Regions from separate parts of the Rhodoferax sp. LS1P39 genome, predicted to be linked through region 2. Evidence: predicted binding sites of a transcription regulator. Region 2 holds the regulator's gene; each other region holds the start of a gene.
The links. Region 2 encodes FNR, which switches genes on or off when oxygen is low (the NO sensors DNR and NnrR bind a similar motif). Its sites were predicted from a motif close to TTGATNNNNATCAA; they were not measured.
Positions count from the first base shown of each region.

Region 1: a site for FNR is predicted at 1,901-1,914, ahead of AC097O_RS23585 (universal stress protein). Genes of this name have one in related genera too.
Region 3: a site for FNR is predicted at 1,422-1,435, ahead of AC097O_RS16400 (fatty acid desaturase). Genes of this name have one in related genera too.

Region 1 is NZ_JBWMAV010000023.1:18,880-22,136, reverse strand. Features, by position in the region: gene AC097O_RS23595 (ATP-binding protein) at 1-699, opposite strand, end outside; gene AC097O_RS23590 (response regulator) at 696-1,352, opposite strand; gene AC097O_RS23585 (universal stress protein) at 1,392-1,835, opposite strand; gene AC097O_RS23580 (DUF2894 domain-containing protein) at 2,032-2,610, opposite strand; gene AC097O_RS23575 (OmpA family protein) at 2,607-3,254, opposite strand; gene AC097O_RS23570 (DUF802 domain-containing protein) at 3,251-3,257, opposite strand, start outside.
Region 2 is NZ_JBWMAV010000013.1:114,408-117,664, reverse strand. Features, by position in the region: gene hemN (oxygen-independent coproporphyrinogen III oxidase) at 1-1,092, opposite strand, end outside; gene fnr (fumarate/nitrate reduction transcriptional regulator Fnr) at 1,219-1,938, shown strand; gene AC097O_RS18765 (hypothetical protein) at 1,916-2,167, opposite strand; gene AC097O_RS18760 (FixH family protein) at 2,180-2,437, opposite strand; gene ccoG (cytochrome c oxidase accessory protein CcoG) at 2,449-3,257, opposite strand, start outside.
Region 3 is NZ_JBWMAV010000010.1:132,493-135,749, reverse strand. Features, by position in the region: gene AC097O_RS16405 (OmpW/AlkL family protein) at 1-63, opposite strand, end outside; gene AC097O_RS16400 (fatty acid desaturase) at 191-1,306, opposite strand; gene pyk (pyruvate kinase) at 1,582-3,015, shown strand; gene AC097O_RS16390 (phosphoethanolamine transferase) at 3,044-3,257, opposite strand, start outside.

The DNA of each region.
Region 1 (3,257 bases), on a different contig from region 2:
GGCCTGCAGCTTGAGGGCGGTGAGCGGCGAGCGCAACTCGTGCGCGGCATTGGCCACAAACGACTTTTGTGCAGCAAAGGCGGTGTGCACGCGGCCAAACAGCAGGTTCAGCTCGCGCACCAGGGGCCGCACCTCGTCGGGCAGGTCGGCTTCGGGCAGGGGCGACAGGTCGTCCACCGCACGCGCGGCCACCTGCTGGCGGGTACGTTCCAGCGGCTTCAAGGCGTGGCGTATGGCCCACCACAGCGCGGCCATCAGCAGCGGGGCTATCACTGCCATGGGCAGCATCGCCCGCACGGCCAGGGCGCGGGCGCGGGCCTGGCGGGCGCTCAGGTCCTGGGCGATCTGGATGGTTTGCGCCGGGGTCTGGATGGAGTAGACGCGGTAGCGCGTGCCGTTCTGTTCCACGTCCGAAAAGCCCAGCACGGCCTGCGGTGGCAGGCGGTTGCGGTGCGACTGGAACAGCTGCACGCCGTTGGCGCTCCAGATTTGCACCTCGTATTCAGCATCATCGGGTGCTGCGGCGCTTTGGCTGGGCACGCCATTGCGCAGCGCAAAGGCCATTTGCTGCAGGTGGTAGTCGAACATTTCATCGGCCTGCTGCAGCGCGCCGCGGTAGGCGGACGCGGCCTGAAAGAGGGCCGCGACCACGATGGCGGTCATCACCGAGCCCAGCAGGCGGCGGCGGATCGAGTTCATCGTGGCATGACGTAGCCCAAGCCACGCACGTTCTGGATCAGCTCTGCGCCCAGCTTTTTGCGCAGGCCGTGGATGTAGACCTCGACCGCGTTGCTGCTCACGTCGTCTTTCCAGCTGTAGAGCTTTTCTTCCAGCTGGGCACGCGAAAACACCACGCCGGGGCGGGCCATCAGCGCCTCCAACACGGCCCATTCGCGTTTTGAGAGGGTGACGGGCTGGCCGTCGCGGGTGGCCTCAAAGGTGGCGGGGTTCAGGCGCAGGCCGTGCACCTCCAGCACCGGGTCGGCGCGGCCTGCGCTGCGCCGGGTCAGGGCGCGGATGCGGGCCAGCAGTTCGTCGATATCGTAGGGCTTGAGCACGTAGTCGTCGGCCCCGGCATCTAGCCCGGCAATGCGGTCGGCCACCGCGTCGCGGGCGGTGACCACCAGCACCGGGGTGCTGTCTTTGCGCTGGCGCAGGGCTTTGAGTACGTCCAGCCCGTCGCGCCGGGGCAGGCCCAGGTCGAGCAGCACCAGGTCGTAGGGCGCGCTGCGCAAGGCGGTGTCGGCCATCACGCCGTCTTTGACCCAGTCCACGGCGAAGTGCTCGGCGCGCAGCACGTCGAGCACGGTTTCACCGATCATGGGGTCGTCTTCTACCAACAGCAAGCGCATGGGGCGAGTATGCCCATGCGGGGCTTAGGCGAAGCTTAATTAGCGGGCAACCAGCACCGGCAGTGTGGACTCGGCCAGGATCTTGGTGGCGATGCTGCCCAGCACCATGCGGGCCACGCCGGTGCGGCCATGGGAGCCGATGACGATCAGGTCGGCCTTTTCGGTCTGGGCGTATTCCACAATGGCGCTGACCACATCGCGCTCCTCCAGCACCACGGGGTTGAAGACCACCGGGCTACCTTGCTGGCACAGCGCGGCGACCTTGGCATGGGCTGTTGTGGCCTCTTCTTGCGCAGCCTGCTTGTAATAGCTGAGCCCCAGGGTGTTGATTTCGCCCATGCCCATGCCGAGATAGGGGTAGGGGTCTACCGCGTACAACGCCGTCAATTTGGCACCGATACTGCGGGCCAAATCCACGGCCAGGGTGGCGGCATGGTCAGACGCTGTCGATCCGTCAGTAGCCAACAAAATGTGTTTCAGCATGGGGAGCCTTTGCGCAAAGTGGGTGGATGAAGCCCCATTCTGTGGCCGATGCCGAGCTGCAATCCTTGATATGTCTCAAGGGATGGCGTGGTTTTCTGGATTTGAATGAAAAGAGCTGCCTGTGCTTATTCCATAAGCACGAGTAGCTCCATATTTAATAGCAATTGAGGCGCGGAACTTGAGCCGCGAGCCGCACCTATTTCTTGGGCCGACTTCGACGCACTGGCTTGGCCTCTGGCGGTGTGTGTTTCTGGTTTTCCTGGTCCAGCCACAGCAGCGAGTCCACGTGCGACAGAAAACGCTGCAGGTAGTCGGGCGAGAGCTGGCGCATCAGCGCCAGGGAGCGCAGTACCAGCATGTGGGGGTTCAGCGGGCCAGCGTTTTCGGGGCCGCGCACCATGGCCTGGTCCATGTGGTCGATGGCGGCGATTTTGGACCATACCTCCCGGAAACCGCGCACGCTTTTCAGCTCTGGCCGGGGCCCGTGGTGGTGGCTTGGCTGCGTGGTGCGGCGGATGTAGTGGTTCAGTTCCGCCAGCGGCCCAGCGCCGCGGTTTGAAACGGGTCGGCGCAAGCCCTGCGCCTGCCCCAAGCGCAGGCTGTAGTCGGCCAGTGCCGTGGCCAGCTTGGCCTGCAAAATGGGCTGTAGCGCGCCCGTGGCCGAGGATGCGCGGCGCGATAGCACTTCCAGGTAATGGAAGCGTGCGGGATCGAAGCGCTGGGCATCGGCGCTGCGCAGCGACTGTAGCGACGGCGACGCTCCCGCTTCGCTCATGGCTTGGCAGACCGGGGCACCGGGGCCATTTCCACGCGCCGGTTTAGCGCGCGGCCCTCTTCGCTGGTGTTGGAGGCCACCGGCTGCTCGGCACCGAAAGCCGCAGCAAACACCTTGGACGAGGGCATGCCTGCATCGATCAAACCACGGGTCACCTTGAGGGCGCGCTGGGCCGATAGCTCCAGGTTGTCGGCAAACCGCTGGTTGCCGTCCCCAATGGGTTTGTCGTCGGTAAAGCCGCTGACCATCAGCATGTCGTCGCGTTCACCCAGGACCAACTGCAGCGCGGGCACCAGGCTTTTCAGCAGCTGCTGCCCTTCAGGGCGCAATTGGTCGGAATTGACCGGGAACAGCACATTGCCGCTGATGCCGATGCGGCCATTGTTCAGCGTGACCCGGCCTGCCGCCAGCGGAATGGCCAGGGCTTTTTCCAGTGCCATGCGGCGTTGCTCTTCGGCCTGGCGCTTGCCCACCTCGGCCTGCAGGTTGGCCACCAGGTCCATTTGCACCACCAGCACGCCCACCAGGATCAGCACAAATGCGCCCAGCAGGCCCGCCATCAGGTCGCCAAACACCGCCCAGACCGGCGCGGCCTGCGCGATGCTGTCGTCGTCAATCTCACCCAGGCCATCGGTGCCGGTCATGCC
Region 2 (3,257 bases):
GCGCACCACCGGCAGCTGGCCCTGGTCGATCATGTCGCAGTAGGCCTCCAGGGTCTTGGCGTTCTGGCTGTAGGTGGCACCGATGCGGCCAATGGCCGACACGCCCAGGCCGATCAGGTCGCAGTCGGGCTGGGTGCTGTAACCCTGGAAATTGCGGTGCAGCCGCCCCTGGCGCTTGGCCACGGCCAGCGCGTCGTTGGGCAGGGCGAAATGGTCCATGCCCACGTAGACGTAGCCCGCGCCCATGAGTGCGTCCAGCGCCTGCGACAGCATGGCCAGCTTGGCCGCACCGGTGGGCAGCTCGGCGTTCAGGATGCGGCGCTGGGGCTTGAAGCGCTCGGGCAAATGGGCGTAAGCGTACAGCGCGATGCGGTCGGGGCGCAGCGCCACGATCTGTTCCAGCGTGTGGGCGAACGAGGTGGGCGTTTGGCGCGGCAGGCCGTAGATCAGGTCGGTGTTGATGGACTCAAAGCCTAGGCGGCGGGCTTCGGCCACCAGGTCGAACACCTGCTGCGCGGGTTGCACGCGGTGCACGGCCTTTTGTACGTCGGCATCGAAGTCCTGCACGCCAAAGCTCAGGCGGTTGAAGCCCAGGGCGGCCAGGGCGGCTAGCCGGGTCGCATCCACGGTGCGCGGATCGACCTCGATGGCGTATTCACCGCCGGGGGCCAGGCTGAAGTGGCGGCGCAACAGGGCCATGAGCTGGGCCAGCTCGGCATCGCTCAAAAACGTGGGGCTGCCGCCACCCAGGTGCAGCTGGCTGACCGCCCGGCCCGTGCCCAGCTGGGCGGTGTGCAAGAGCATCTCGCGCTCCAGGTACTGCAGGTAGGCCGCGCCGCGCGCGTGGCGCTTGGTGATGATCTTGTTGCAGGCGCAGTAGTAGCACAGCGACTCGCAAAACGGGATGTGTACGTACAGCGACAGCGGCAGGGCGGTGGCGGTGTTGCGGCGCAGGCGCAGGGCGCGGGCGTAGTCCTCGCCGGTGAAGGCTTCCACGAAGCGGTCGGCGGTGGGGTAGGAGGTGTAGCGCGGCCCCGGCACGTCAAAACGCTGCAGAAGTTCGGTGGGGACGCGGGGTAATACATGGGTCATGGCGAGCGCTTTTGTTGCATCCCTGCAATGTGCCGCGAAGGGTCCGGGCCTCCCTTGACCTGGATCAACACCCCTGCAGATCGATGTGTTGAGAATAAGGCCACACAAAAAGTCCATACTACGTGCATGACACCTATCGCCATCAAAGTCGCCTGCTCGAACTGCAATCTGCGTGAGCTGTGCATGCCGCTCGGCCTGAACCAGGACGAGCTGGACCGCATCGACGGCCTGGTGGCCGTGCGCCGCAAGGTCAAACGCGGGGCTACGCTGTTCCGCAACGGCGAGACATTTACCGCGCTGTATGCCATCCGCACCGGGTTTTTCAAGACCTCGGTCACCACCGAGGACGGGCGCGACCAGGTCACCGGCTTCCAGATGGCGGGCGAGATCATCGGCTTGGACGGCATCGTCAACGACCAGCACACCTGCGATGCAGTGGCGCTGGAGGATGCCGAGGTGTGCGAGATGCCGTTTGAGCGCATCGAAGAGCTGTCGCGCGAGGTCAACGCCCTGCAGCGCCATGTGCACAAGATCATGAGCCGCGAAATCGTGCGCGAGCACGGCGTGATGCTGCTGCTGGGCAGCATGCGGGCCGAGGAGCGGCTGGCGGCCTTTTTGCTGAACCTGGTGCAGCGCCTGCACGCACGCGGCTTCTCGCCGCTGGAGCTGGTGCTGCGCATGACGCGCGAAGAAATCGGCAGCTACCTGGGCCTGAAGCTGGAAACAGTGAGCCGCACGTTCTCGAAGTTCTCCGAGGACGGCATTGTCGAAGTCAAGCAGCGCCACATCCGCATCCTGGACACCGACGCGCTCAAGCGCATCGTCAATCTGCAGACCTGCCAGTAGGCACATTGTTCACCGGCTGACTGACCAGCAGGGTCAGGCTGCTGATCGCCGCTGCCACCGCCCAGAAGGTAAAAAAGGCCAGGCTGTACACGCCTTGCCGCGACCATTCCAGCGACTGCCCCTGCCATTGCAGGCTGTTCGGGTCGACCACGGCAAACACCAGGCCCTCCAGCAGGCAGGCGCCTAAAAAAGCCGGCCACAACACACTGATCCAACGCGGGGGTGCCATTGCGTGCTCCGCTTATTTGGGCCGCACCGCGCCAGGCGGCGTGGCGGCGTGGTTGCGCCCCTGGATGGCGGGGGCCAGCGAGCCCTGGGTGGCCAGGGTCTGGTTGATGTTCAAGCCCTGGCGGTAGTAGTCCTGGGCCAGCACCGGGTCTTGCTGGGTGAATGCGATCCAGGCGGTGACCACCCCGGCCACCACCACCACCAGCGGGCCGGAGATCACCAGCCAGACATGGCCGTATTTCCACCAGGGTTTAGGGGTGTTGTCAGACATGGCTTCTCTCCTTATCGGGGCACGATGAACGTGGATTTTTCGGATATGCGGTGCTTGCCGTCGGCACTGGCGATGTCGAACACCACCGGGTGCGAGCCGGGCGTGGCCGAGCCGTAGGGGATGTGCAGGCGCACCGCCACCCAGCGCGACGCCACGGCACCCACCTCCACCTCGGTCTCCGATGCCACCACCAGCCCGGCCAGCCCGTGGGCCGACAAGGTGTAGCGCTGGGGCAGCTCGGTAGCGTTCATCACCTGCAGCCGGTAGACGTTTTCCAGCTGGCCCCCGCCCACGATGCGCGACAAGGCGGCGCGGTCGCGCACCACGTCCACCTTCAGCGGGGTGCGCAGCAGCAGCGTGGCCAGCAGCGCGGCCGCAATGGTCCACAGCAGCGCGGTGTAGATCAGCACCCGGGGCCGCAGCACCCGGCGCAGGATCTGGCGGGCGTTCCAGCCCCCGGCCATGCCGTTCTGGGTGGCAAAGCGGATCAGGCCCCGGGCGTAGCCCATTTTGTCCATCACGCCATCGCACACGTCCACACAGGCGGCGCAGTTGATGCATTCGTACTGCAGGCCCTGGCGGATGTCGATGCCGGTGGGGCAGACCTGCACGCACAGGGTGCAGTCCACGCACGAGCCCAGGCCCAGCACCGCCAATGCATCATTATTGGCCTTGCGGGAGCGGGCACCGCGCGGCTCGCCCCGGCCCGTGTCGTAGCTGACGATGAGCGTGTCCTTGTCGAACATGGCGCTCTGGAAGCGGGCATAGGGGCACATGTACTTGCACACCTGCTCGCGCATGAAGCCCGCGTTGCCATAGG
Region 3 (3,257 bases), on a different contig from region 2:
CTGGGCCAGGGCGGCGGTGGACAACAGGGCGCAGAGCGCGGCGGCGAATACGGTTTTTTGCATGGTCTTCTTTCAAATGGCTTGTGGAAACATCCCACCCGTTGATTACAGAAGACCGCGCGTTGGGGAACTTTGCGCCGCATCAAACCGGGCGCGCGCCCGGTTTGCGGCAGATCAAGAATGCCCTGGTTCAGGCGTTTTGTGGGCGTGGCGTACTGGTGGCCTGGCCCTGGAAGTCGGTCCAGCAGTGGCGCGTGAAGTCGTACAGCTTGCAGGCGCGCGCGGTGTCAAAGTACCAGCGCCACGAGAAGCGCTGCACCACGATGCGCCCGGGCAGCAGCTCCTCCAGCTTGGCCTGCGCGGCCTTGAGCTTGTACAGCGGGATGCTCATGTCCACGTGGTGGGCGGTGTGCTCCATGATGTGGTGCAGCAGCGCGCCGATCTGCAGCGGGAAGGTCAGGTGCACCGTGGTCGACACAAACGGCTGGGCCCGCAGCCACACCGCCCGGTCGTCGTGCCACGACACCTTGACGTGCGTGTGGTGGCCGTAGATCACAAAGCCCATCATGTTGAACCAGAAGAAGATGGGCACCGCAAAGCCCAGCACCAGCAGCAGCGCCACCGACTGGTCGGTGACCACGGCGGCCACCGCCAGTGCCGCGATCCACAGCAGACCAAAGGCGCTGACCAGAATGCAGTCCCAGGTGAAGATGGCGCGGTTGGTGTTGCCCATTTGCGACTGCGGCGGGAACATCATCTTCTTGCCCCAGATCTCCACCATGTAGTACAGGCCCGGGCCCCAGCCGCTGCGGTAGATGCGTTGCAGCACGCGGCCCACGGGCGACAGGGCCTGGTACTCCTGCTGCGTCAACGGGGCCCAGACAAAGTCCACCCCCTTGAGGTTGGTAAAGCCGTGGTGCACCACGTTGTGGCCCACATCCCACAGGCTGTAGGCGGTGAGCGACGGCAAAAAGGCGATGCGGCCCAGCCATTTGTTCAGGCGGCGGTGCGGGGTCAGGCTCTGGTGGCAGCCGTCGTGGCCGATGACGAAGAGGCGGCCAATCACAAATCCCGCCACCAGCCCGCACAGCAGCTTGGCCCACACCGATGCCAGCAGCACCGTGCCAGTGAGCAGCGCGCCCAGCACCGCATAGTCCAGCGCCAGCAACAGCAAGGCCTTGAGTGTGGTGCGCTGCGACAGCGGAATCAGCCAGGAACGGATCACCTTGCGGTGCGGCAGCGGTGCGCCGGAAGCCAGTGGCACAGGGGTGGGCGCGGAATGGGGGGTTTCAATCAAAGAAGACATGGCAAACACGCTGAACGTGCATTTCGTGTGGGTGAATTGCCTAGCGGGGCCGGGGGCCGCGCATGGGTACGCAAATCAGTTGCCGCGATGCTAAGCGCGCTGCGCGGCAGAGGTACTGACGTAGATCAAAGCTTATGGACGGCGGTAAACGCTGGTAACTTTGTACCATGGCTGTGTTTCAATGGCGCAACTAGGGTTTTCATGCTTGTTTTGTAACCTTTTCGTAACTATTTTCGTGTAAAAATGGAAACTAAATTACAACGGAGACTTTAGTCATGCCCCGCCTCGCCACCAAAATTGTTGCCACCCTGGGTCCTGCGTCCAATTCGCCAGAAATTCTGGAGCAACTGATACGGGCCGGTGTCAATGTGGTGCGGCTGAACTTCAGCCACGGCAAGGCACAAGACCATATCGACCGCGCCATGATGGTGCGCGAAGCCGCCCGCCGCGCGGGTGTGGAAGTGGCCATCATGGCCGACCTGCAAGGCCCCAAGATCCGCGTGTCCAAGTTTGCCGAAGGCAAGGTCATGCTGGAGCCCGGCCAAAAATTTGTGCTGGATGCCGCCCGCACCGAACCCGGCGACATCAACGGCGTGGGCCTGGACTACAAGGAACTGCCGCGTGAAGTCAAACCCGGCGACGTGCTGCTACTCAACGACGGCCTGATCGTCATGACCGTGGAAGCCGTGCACGGCGAGGCGGTGCACACCATCGTCAAGCTGGGCGGCGAGCTGTCCAACAACAAGGGCATCAATAAAAAGGGCGGCGGCCTGACCGCCCCGGCATTGACCAGCAAGGACATGGACGACATCAAGACCGCCATGTCCTTCCAGGCCGACTACGTGGCCGTGAGCTTCCCCAAGAACGCTACCGACATGGAAATGGCCCGCCAGCTGTGCAATGTGGCCGCGGCCGAATACCGCCACAAGCCCGGCATGATCGCCAAGATCGAGCGCGCCGAAGCCATTCCGCACCTGCAGTCCATCCTGGATGCCAGCGACGGCATCATGGTGGCGCGCGGTGACTTGGCGGTCGAGGTGGGCAATGCCGCCGTGCCCGCCCTGCAAAAACGCATGATCCGCATGGCCCGCGCCAGCGACAAGGTGGTGATTACTGCCACCCAGATGATGGAGAGCATGATCACCAACCCGGTGCCCACCCGCGCCGAGGTCAGCGACGTGGCCAACGCCGTGCTGGACGGCACCGACGCGGTGATGCTCAGCGCCGAAACCGCTGCGGGCAAGTTCCCCCTGGAAACCGTGCTGGAAATGGCCAACATCTGCCGCGAAGCCGAAAAGGCCGAGTACGGCGAACTGGAAGCCGACTTCAAGGGCAAAATTTTCAGCCGCATCGACCAGTCCATCGCCATGGGCGCGCTGTTCACCGCGCAGCACCTGGGTGCCAAGGCGATTGTGGCCATGACCGACAGCGGCTCCACCGCCCTGTGGATGAGCCGCCACAGCATCCACGTACCCATCTATGCCCTGACCCCGCGCCTGGCCACCCAGCGCAAGATGGCGCTGTACCGCAACGTGCTGCCCCTGTTGATGGATGCCAGCACCGACCGCGACACCGCGCTGGAGCAGGCCGAGCGCCACCTCACCAACCGCGGCATCGTGCAGCGCGGCGATGTGTACGCCATCACCTGCGGCGAGCCCATGGGTGCCCCCGGCGGCACCAATATGCTGAAGATCTGCCAGGTCGTCTGATCGGTTGGTTCTTCTGGCGGGGGCCTTTTCAGGCCCCCGTTGCGCATGTGCGGTACATGTCCAGGGCAGGGCGGTACACGCCGGTCTGCACCCCCATCAGCCCCAGCACCGAGTGGAAATAGTTGTCGTGCGAGATGGGGGCTGCCGCCTGTTTTTGCAGGCAGGCAGGCGCAATGCCGCTGCGCTGCGTGAACGCCGGGGACAGCCAGGTGATCCAGGGCACATGCTTTTGCACATCCGGG